2 regions of the Micromonospora sp. NPDC053740 genome follow, and region 1 is predicted to be linked to the other one. Evidence: riboswitches for the same ligand, from Rfam matches in the RefSeq annotation. Region 1 holds a riboswitch; the other holds the start of a gene.
The links. A riboswitch is a leader RNA that binds a small molecule or an ion and turns the genes downstream of it on or off. The one in region 1 is predicted to bind thiamine pyrophosphate.
Positions count from the first base shown of each region.

Region 2: linked by a shared signal. The riboswitch ahead of thiE (thiamine phosphate synthase) and the one ahead of AB0K35_RS27260 (ECF transporter S component) in region 1 are both predicted to bind thiamine pyrophosphate.

Region 1 covers NZ_JBFASO010000012.1:32,676-37,625, forward strand. The annotation lists gene AB0K35_RS27250 (energy-coupling factor transporter transmembrane component T) at 1-39, opposite strand, end outside; gene AB0K35_RS27255 (ABC transporter ATP-binding protein) at 36-1,466, opposite strand; gene AB0K35_RS27260 (ECF transporter S component) at 1,585-2,178, opposite strand; TPP riboswitch at 2,253-2,357, opposite strand; gene AB0K35_RS27265 (alpha/beta fold hydrolase) at 2,465-3,295, shown strand; gene AB0K35_RS27270 (AAC(3) family N-acetyltransferase) at 3,325-4,131, shown strand; gene AB0K35_RS27275 (SIS domain-containing protein) at 4,128-4,877, shown strand.
Region 2 covers NZ_JBFASO010000002.1:349,216-354,165, reverse strand. The annotation lists gene AB0K35_RS06185 (ThuA domain-containing protein) at 1-2,378, opposite strand, end outside; TPP riboswitch at 2,692-2,801, shown strand; gene thiE (thiamine phosphate synthase) at 2,796-3,422, shown strand; gene thiO (glycine oxidase ThiO) at 3,419-4,585, shown strand; gene thiS (sulfur carrier protein ThiS) at 4,576-4,776, shown strand; gene AB0K35_RS06165 (thiazole synthase) at 4,773-4,950, shown strand, end outside.

The sequences.
Region 1 (4,950 bases):
CGGCGCGTCCGGCGCGGCGACCGGTTCGATGCTGATCATCGGTGGTCGTCCGGGGCGCGGTGCAGGGTGACGGTGCGGTCGGCGAGCGCGGCGACGAAGTCCGCGTCGTGGGTGACAGTGACCACGCCGTGCCCGGCGTCGCGCAGGTCGGCGAAGAGGTCGACCAGTTCCCGCCAGGTCCGCCGGTCCTGGCCGAAGGTGGGTTCGTCGCAGATCAGCAGGCGTGGCGCGGTGGCCAGGGCCGTCGCCACGCTCAGCCGCCGCGCTTCGCCACCCGAGAGGGTGTACGGGTTGGCGGCGGCGAGTCGGGCCAGCCGCAGCCGGTCCAGCAGCCCGGTCACTGTTTCCTTGACGGCCGCCTCTGGTTGACCGGTGCGGCGCGGGCCGAGCGCCAACTCGTCGAAGACTGTGCTGGTGACGAACTGGTGCTCCGGATCCTGGAAGACCGACCCGATGCGTCGGGTCAGCGCGGGGGCCCGCCACCGGTGCGGGGGAGTGCGGTGGTCCGCGCCGGCCAACCCGGTGGACGCGGTGACCCGCCCGCTGCCCGGCCGGAGCAGACCGCCGAGCAGCAACGCCAGGGTGGACTTGCCGGCACCGTTCGGTCCGCGTACGGCGAGTGCTTCACCGGCGCGTACCGCCAGGTCGGTGGAGCCCAGCCGGGGCGGCAGGCCGAGCCGGTCGGCGGTGAGCAACAGCTCCCCGGGGCCGGCGGTGGCCGGTCGGGGCGCGATGGGGTGACCGGGCACCCAGACCCCCTCGGCGGCCAGGGCGGCGCCGTGGGCGGCGAAGACCGCCTCGGGCGGGCCGTCCGCGCGCACGCCGCCACCCGGTTCGAGGACGACCACCCGGTCGACCAGCGGCAGTGCCTCGGCGACCCGGTGCTCGACCAGGATCAGCGTGGTGTCGGTGTCCAGCGCGCCGGCCACCGCGTGCCGGACCAGTTCGGCCCCGGCCGGGTCGAGGTTGGCGGTCGGCTCGTCGAGCAGCAGCAGGGCGGGGCGCAGGGCCAGCGCGCCGGCCAGGGCGAGGCGTTGCTGCTCGCCGCCGGAGAGCGCCGCTGTGTGGCGGTCCCGGGGGTACGGGAAGCCGACCCGGTGCAGCGCCTCGTCCACCCGGGGCCAGATCTCGTCGGCCGGCACTCCCCGGTTCTCCAGCCCGAACGCTACGTCGTCGCCGCAGCGCGCCATCACCAGTTGGGTCTCCGGGTCCTGGAAGACGATGCCGACCCGTTCCCGCCCCTTGCGCGGGTCGAGCCCGTCGATCTCGACGGTGCCCTCCTGCTCGCCGGAGTCCTCGGGGAGCAGCCCGGCCAACGCGCTGAGCACTGTGCTCTTGCCGGCCCCGGAGGGCCCGAGAAGCAAGATTCGCTCCCCAGCCTCGACCCGCAGATCAACCCCGCGTACGGCCCAGGCGCGCCGCCCAGCGTGCCGCCACCCGAACCCCCGCAGCAGTACCCCGCCCACCAAACCCACCCCCCTCCCTGCCGCGCGCCCCCGCCTACCCCGGTTGATCAAGAGGTTTGCGTCAGGAAATCGCCTTCCGTTGACGCAAACCTCTTGATCAACGCGGGTTTGTGGGGGGTTAGACCAGGGCTCGGTTTCGGCCTGCGGGGAAACGGTCCAGGACGCCGGTGTTGGCCAGGGCGTTCGTCAGCAGCCAGCCACCCAGGCCGGCGATCACTGTGGCGCTGACGATGGTGAGCAGCGCGTACGGGATGCGGTAGTCGGTCAGCGCGTAGTCGACGTTCCAGACGAAGAAGTCGAACAACGCGGCGCTGAGCCCGGTCAGCGCGCCCGCGAACACCGCGGTCGGCAGCCGGAACGACCGGTACCGGAAGGCGGCGAAGGCCAGTTCGGCGCCGATGCCCTGCACGATTCCCTGCGGGATCACCGTGCCGGCCCACTGGCTGCCCAGCAGCGCGGACAGGACAGCGGCCACGGTTTCGCAGTAGAGCGCGGCGCCGGGCTTGCGGATGACCAGCCCGCCGATCACCGCCGGCATCAGCCAGACGCCGTAGAGCAGCGTCTGCGCCGGCGGGAAGAAGGCGAACGCGCCCTCGGTGGCGCTCCAGACCAGACCCCAGGCCCAGAAGATGACGCCGAAGGCGACAGCGATCACCGAGGCGACCACGATGTCGATGGTGCGCCAACGGTGTGTGTCGGTGGTGGATGTCATGTGTTGCTCCCAGTTCGTGAGTGCGAACCAGGAGAAGACGCACGCCGCGTCCGGTGGCACCGGACTGCGGCGCGGCTGGAGGTCGACCGAACTCCCTGCGCTGGCATTACCCAGATCAGGTTCGAGGGTCTGCGGGCGTGCCCGCACTCTCAGCGCTGTGCGCTCCCCTGTCGGATATGAAGTTGTCTCGCTGACGCTAACACCGACCACCGTCGCGGGCCCAGCAGGGCATCCGCCTGACCTGCGGGAGCGACCCGCCGACCGCCGGCTGGGTACGCTTCCGATCATGCGGGTTGACGCGCGAGGCTTCACGTTCGAGGTGACCGTCGGCGGTCCGACGGACGGCGTACCCGTCCTGCTGCTGCACGGTTTCCCTCAGCACAGCGGCGAGTGGGACGACGTGGTGCCGGCGCTGCACGCCGGTGGGCTGCGCACGTACGCGCTGGACCAGCGCGGTTACTCACCCGGCGCCCGGCCCACGGCGGTGGCCGACTACCGGATCCCTGAACTGGTCACCGACGCGGTGGCGGTGCTCGACGCGCTCGGACTGGACGCCGTGCACCTGGTCGGCCACGACTGGGGCGCGGTAGTGGCCTGGGCGGTTGCCGCCCGGCACCCCGAGCGGGTCAACACGCTGACCGCGGTGTCCGTACCGCATCCGGCGGCCATGGCGCACGCCCTGAGCACCGACGCCCAACAGAAGGCCCGCTCGTCGTACATCGCGCTGTTCCGCAAGCCCGAGAAGGCCGAGAAAGTGCTGCTGGCGTGGCATGCCACCGCGCTGCGCAAGCTGCTCGGCGGGGTGGGCGACACGTCCCGGGTGAACCGGTACGCCGACCCGATGCGTGAGCCGGGCGCGCTCACGTCAGCGCTGAACTGGTACCGGGCGATGTCCCGCGCCGACCTGGCCGGCGTCGGCCCGGTCGCGGTGCCCACCACGTACGTCTGGAGTGACCGGGACGTCGCCATCGGCCGGACCGCCGCCGAGGCGTGCGCGCAGAACGTCACAGGCGACTACCGGTTCGTGCAGCTTCCCGGGGTGAGTCACTGGATCCCGGACGCGGCGCCGGCCCCGCTCGCCGAGGCGATCCTGGCCCGAGCGGGCGGGACGGCCTGAGCCGTGCGGGTCCGCGAGGGAGAGCCAACGTGACGACGGACGCCAGCGGGCCGGGTAGCCGTCGCTCGATCGCCGCGCAGCTGCGTGTGCTTGGCGTACGCCCCGGCGCGACGCTGCTGGTGCACGCCTCGCTGCGTTCGCTGGGCTTCGTCAGCGGCGGTCCGCACGCGGTGGTGCTCGCCCTGCGCGACGCGCTCGGCCCGGACGGCACGGTCGTCGTGCCCACCCACACGCCCGACAACAGCGACCCCGCGCAGTGGCGCAACCCGCCGGTGCCGGCGGGCTGGTGGCCGCTGATCCGCTCGGAGATGCCGGGTTTCGACCCGGCGGTCACCCCGAGCCGGTTCATGGGCGCGCTCGCCGAGACGGTCCGCGGCTGGCCCGGCGCGCTGCGCAGCTCCCATCCGCACGTGTCGTTCGCCGCGCTCGGCCCGGCCGCCGAGCAGGTGGTCGCCGGGCACACTCTGGTGGACATGCTCGGTGAGGGCTCCCCGCTGGCCCGCCTCTACGACCTCGACGCCGACGTGTTGCTGCTCGGCGTGGACCACTCGGTGAGCACCTCACTGCACCTTGCCGAGTACCGCCGCCCCGGCGCGCCCCGGCAGCGGATCGGTGCCGCGGTGCGTACCGCCGACGGTGGTCGGGACTGGGCGTGGTGGCAGGACGTACGACTCGACGCGGACGACTTCGCCGCGTTGGGCGGGGACCTGGAGGCCACCGGAGCGGTACGCACCGCACCGGTCGGCACCGGGACCGGCAGGTTGATGCGCCAGCGGGCGGCTGTCGACTTCGCGGTTCGCTGGCTGGCCCGTAATCGAACGACGGAGGACGTATGACGGTGAGTGCCGAGGACTACCTGGCCGTGGTGACCGAGACGATCGGCCGGGTGGCCGCCAGTCAGCGGGAGGCGGTGGGGCGGGCCGCCGACCTGATCGCCGAGGCCGTCCGAGCCGACGGCGTGGTGCACGCGTTCGGCACCGGGCACTCGGAGGCCCTCGCCATGGAGATCGCCGGACGGGCCGGCGGTCTGGTGCCGACCAACCGGATCGCGCTACGCGATCTGGTGCTGCTGGGTGGCGAACCGGCCGACCGACTCGGTCCGCTGCTGGAACGGGACCCGGCCGTCGCGCACCGCCTCTACGAGCTGGCCCCGGTGCGTCCCACAGATGTCTTCGTGCTCGCCTCGAACTCCGGGGTCAACGGCGCGATGGTGGAGTTCGCCACGCTGGTGAAGGAGCACGGCCACGGGTTGGTGGCGATCACCTCGGCGCAGCACTCCGGCCGGATGACCTCCCGGCACCCGTCCGGGCGCAAGCTGAGCGACCTCGCCGACGTGGTGCTCGACAACGGCGCTCCGTACGGCGACGGGACGCTGCCCCTGCCCGGCGGCGGCGCGGTCGGCGCGGTCTCCTCGATCACCGCGGCGCTGCTGGCGCAGCAGGTGACAGTGGAGGTGGTGGCGCGGTTGCTGGCGGCGGGGGAGCGTCCCCCGGTCTACCTGTCGGCGAACATCCCCGACGGCGATGCGCACAACAACGAGCTGGAAGCTCGGTACGCGGGCCGGATCCGACGCGGGTCCTGACACGGCGCTGGCGGTCGACCTGCGTCGCCGAGATGAACGGCAGATGTCGTGAACCTGTTTCGCGCTCGGTCGG
Region 2 (4,950 bases), on a different contig from region 1:
TTGGGGTTGGTGACGGTGAGCTGGGCGGTGTAGTTGCCCGCCGTGGCGTACGTGTGGGTCGGGTTGGCCTCGGTCGAGGTCTGCCCGTCGCCGAACGTCCAGGCGTAGGTGAGCGTGCCACCGTCCGGGTCCCGGGAGCCGGCACTGGAGAAGGTCACCGTCAACGGCGCCGGACCCGAGGTCGGGTTGGCGGACGCCGCGGCGATCGGGGCGCGGTCACCGGCGGTGTAGTCGATCCGGTAGACGCCCGAGTTGTCGTTGTTGCCGCCGAAGCCGCTGCCCCACTCGATCAGGTACAGCGCCCCGTCCGGGCCGAACTCGAAGTCCATCGGTCGGATCATGCTCATGCCGGTGAGCAGCTGGTTGATGTCCACCAACGACTTGCCGTCGGGGGTCACCTGCATGGTGTACATCTTGTTCTGGTTCCACTCGCCGAGCAGAGCCTTGCCGTCGTAGTACGCCGGCCACTTGCGGTTCGAGTTCACGTCGGCGTCGTAGCGGTAGACCGGGCCGCCCATCGGAGCGCCACCGCCACCGATCTCCGGGTAACGCGCGTCACCGGCGTACCCGTAGTCGACAGTCGCCGGGACCACCGGCGGGAGGTTGGTCAGGCCGGTGTTGTTCGGCGAGTTGTTCACCGGCGCCGCGCAGTCGAACTTCGCGCCGCTCGGGCCGGACGGGAACGTGTAGTCGTTGTACGCCTCGTTCGTCCCGGTGCAGTACGGCCAGCCGTAGTTGCCCGGGGTGACGATGTTCCACTCGACCAGACCGCGGGGGCCCCGGTTCGGGTTGTCCGTGTTGGCGTCCGGCCCGTAGTCGCCCACGTACAGCGTGTTGGTCTTCGGGTCGGTGCCGATCCGGAACGGGTTGCGGAAGCCCATCGCGTAGATCTCGGGACGGGTCTTCTCGGTGCCCGGCGCGAAGAGGTTGCCGGTCGGAACGGTGTACGTCCCGTCGTCCTCCGGGTGGATCCGGATCACCTTGCCGCGCAGGTCGTTGGTGTTGGCGGAGGTGCGCTGCGCGTCGTAGTCCTGGCGGCCCGACCGCTCGTCCAGCGGCGAGTACGAGTTCGACTCGAACGGGTTGGTGTTGTCACCGGTGGCCAGGTAGAGGTTGCCGTCGCCGTCGAAGGTCATGCTGCCGCCGGCGTGGCAGCAGGTGTTGCGTTGGGTGTCGACCCGCAGCACCTGCTTTTCGCTGGCCAGGCTGATGGTGTCTCCGGTCACTGTGAACCGGGACAGCAGGTTGCGGGTGACCCCGTCGTTCGGGGCGTAGTACAGGTACACCCAGTTGTTTGTGGCGAAGTCCGGGTCGAGCCGGATGCCGATGAGGCCGTCCTCGTTACCGGTGAAGACGTCCAGGTCGACGGCGGTGACGGTGTTGCCGGTGTCCGGCTTCACGATCTGCACCCGACCGTCGCGCTCGATGTAGAAGACGCGCCCGTCGGGGGCGATGTCCAGCTCCATCGGGTTGCTGGTGTTGCTGTCCAGCGTGACCTTCTCGAAGTTCGAGGTCTTCGAGGCGCCGCAGTCGGCGTTCTCGACGCCGGCCGCGGTGCGGATGCCGCCGAGCAGGTGGGAGAGGAACTGGGGCTCGGCGTACGACTCCCGGGTGTGCCCCAGGCCCGTGTACCAGGAGCGGCCACCGTCGTAGTCCTGACACCAGGCGACCGGGTGGTCCGCGCCCATCGCACCGGCGCCGGGGGTGTAGCTCTTCTCGTCCAGGCTGGCCAGCACGTGCACGTCCGGCCGGGGGTTGCTCTGGTAGTTGTACCACTCGTCGAACCGGGACCACCGGTCCGGCAATCCGGCCGTGGACGGGTGGGCGTGGTCCTCCACCTTGACGGTGGCCTGCTGGTTCTGCGGGTGGTTGGCGAAGTACGCGCCGACCAGGTCGCCGTACCAGGCCCAGCTGTACTCGGTGTCCGACGCGGCGTGGATGCCGACGTAACCGCCGCCGGCCTTCACGTAGCGCTCGAACGCCGCCTGCTGGTCGGCGTTGAGCACGTCACCGGTGGTGGAGAGCCAGATCACCGCCTTGTACTTCGCCAGGTTGGCGTCGTTGAATGCGGCGCCGTCCTCGGAGTTGTCCACAGTGAATCCGTTGTCGACGCCGAGCTGCTGGATGGCGGCGATGCCGGTGGGGATGGAGTCGTGCCGGAAGCCGGCGGTCTTGGAGAAGACGAGGACGGAGAAGGGATCGGCCGCGGCCTTTGGCGCCTTCGGCGCCACCTGGCTGACCGGGGCTGCGGCTTTCGCATCCCGTGGGGGAACCTGGGCGGCCGCCTGCGCGGGCGCGCCGAACAGGGTGGTCGAGGCCATGGCCAGGGAGATCAGGGTTGCGGTGATGGGTACGCGGGCACGACGAGAACGGGACACGCCGCCTCCTGTGTCGTAGTGACAGAGCTCGAGGGAGTCGGCTCGCCGAAGGCCCTCCCTGATGGAGCCGGTGGTCACACCGTGCCAGGGTGCCCCCACCGACATTTTGTCGAATCGCTGAACAAATTAATTCGGCTGGCTCGATGTCGGGCAAGATGCGGACGGGTAACGGTTCTGCAACGGGGGGCGACATTCCGAACAGGACTGTATGAAGTGCCCCATTGGATCTCGCTTGTTTTGACGCGGCCCGGCCGGCCGGCCACCGCCGACCCCACGCCTTGGCAGGCCGGCGGATCTGTCGTACGGTGACACGCAAGTAACCCACGGGAGCCCGGTGTACCGGGCTGAGAGGGGGGCTGACAGCCCCCGACCGTCGAACCTGATCCGGGTAATGCCGGCGCAGGGAGGAGCGTTGCCGTGCCGTCCCTGGGGCGATTGCATCTCATCACCGACACCCGACCGGGTCGCGACCCACTCGCAGTGGTTCGCGCCGCCCTCACAGTGGCCCACGCCGACCTGGTGGTGCAGGTGCGGGTCGAGGATTCCGCCACCGACCGCGAGGCGTACGACCTGACCCGGCGGGTGCTGGCGCTCTGCGCGCCGTACCAGGCGACCTGCCTGGTCAACGACCGGTTGCACGTGGCGCTGGCGGCCGGCGCCGCCGGTGGACACGTCGGCGCCGACGACCTGCCGGTCGCCGCCGCCCGCCGGGTGCTAGGCCCCGCCGGTGTGCTGGGCGCCACCGCTCGCGCGCCGGGCCCGGCGCGCGAGGCCGTCGCGGCGGGCGCCAGTTACCTGGGCGTCGGGCCGTGTCACACCACAAGCACCAAGTCCGGCCTACCGGACCCCATCGGGCCCGCCGGAGTACGCGCCGTCGTCGACGCCGTCGACGTCCCGGTCATCGCGATCGGCGGAGTGACAGCCGCCCGGGTGCCGGCGCTGCGGGCCGCCGGGGCGTACGGGGTGGCGGTGGTCGGTGCCGTCTCCACCGCCGCCGACCCGGCACTGGCAACCGCCGAACTGATCGAGGCCCTGACGTGCTGACCGGCCGGTCCCCGTCACCGCCGTCGCGCGACCGGGTCCGGCCGGACGTGGCAGTGGTGGGGGCGGGGCCGATCGGGCTGGCGATCGCCTGGCGTTGCGCCGCCCGCGGGCTGCGGGTGGTGGTGCACGATCCGGCGCCCGGCTCGGGTGCGTCGGCGGTGGCCGCCGGCATGCTCTCCCCGGTCGCCGAGGCGTACTTCGGTGAGCGGGAGCTGACCGGGTTGCTGCTGGCGTCCGCCGCCCGCTGGCCGGCGTTCGCCGCCGAGTTGACCGGGACGACGGGAGTCGAGATCGGCTACCGGACCGAGGGCACAGTGATGGTCGGGCTCACCGGCGACGACCTGGCCGAGGCGCGCCGACTGTGGGCGTACCAGCAGGGGTTGGGTCTGCCCGTGACGCCGCTGCGCCCCAGCGAGCTGCGCGACCGCGAACCGGCGCTCGCCCCACGGGTGCGCGGTGGCGCGTTCGCGCCCACCGACCACCAGGTCGACCCACGGCTGCTGGTGCCGGCGCTGCGCACTGCCGCGCAGCGGGCCGGCGCGGTGCTCGTGCCGCAACCGGTCCGCTCGCTGTCCGATGTGGACGCGCCGGTCACTGTGGTCGCCGCCGGCTGCGGGGCGGCCGCGCTCACCGGCCTGCCCGTGCGGCCGGTGAAGGGCCAGATCCTCCGGCTCCGCGCGCCCGACGGCGTCGCGCCGGGCTTCCGGCACGTGATCCGGGGGTACGCCGACGGCGAGCACGTCTACCTGGTGCCCCGCGCCGACGGTGAGGTGGTGCTCGGCGCGACCGTCGAGGAGCGCGCGGACACCACTGTCACCGCCGGTGCCGTGCAACGGCTGCTGCGTGCCGGAGTCGACCTGCTTCCCGAACTGGCCGAGTACGACCTGGTCGAGGCGGTCGCCGGGCTGCGCCCGGGCACCCCGGACAACGCGCCGATCCTCGGGCCGCTGCCCGGCCGACCGGACGTCCTGGCCGCCACCGGGCACCACCGGCACGGCATCGTGCTCACCCCGATCACCGCCGACCTGATCGCCGACCTGGTGCTCGGCGGCATACCCGACCCGCTGCTCGCGCCCTTCCGGGCCGACCGCTTCGGCGCTGCCGCCGCGGTGGCCGCGTCGGGCGGCCCTGAACCGACGTTGGAGGGGGACCTGTGGAATTGACTGTGAACGGGGCCGGGCGCAGCGTCGCCGTCGGCGCGTCCGTGGCGGACCTGGTCCGCGACATCGTGGCGCACCCACGTGGGGTGGCGGTCGCGGTCAACGGCGAGGTGGTGCCCCGGACCGGCTGGCCGGCCCGAGCACTGCGCGACGGTGACCGGGTCGAGGTGCTCACCGCGGCGCAGGGCGGGTGAGCGGCGTGCCCCTCGAACTGGGTGGGAAGACCTTCACCTCACGGCTGATCCTCGGCACCGGCGGCGCCGCGAACCTGCACGTCCTGGAGCAGGCGATCCGGGCGTCCGGCACCGAGCTGGTCACGCTGGCCCTGCGCCGGGTGGGCACCGCGCCGGGCTCCACCGGTGGGCTGC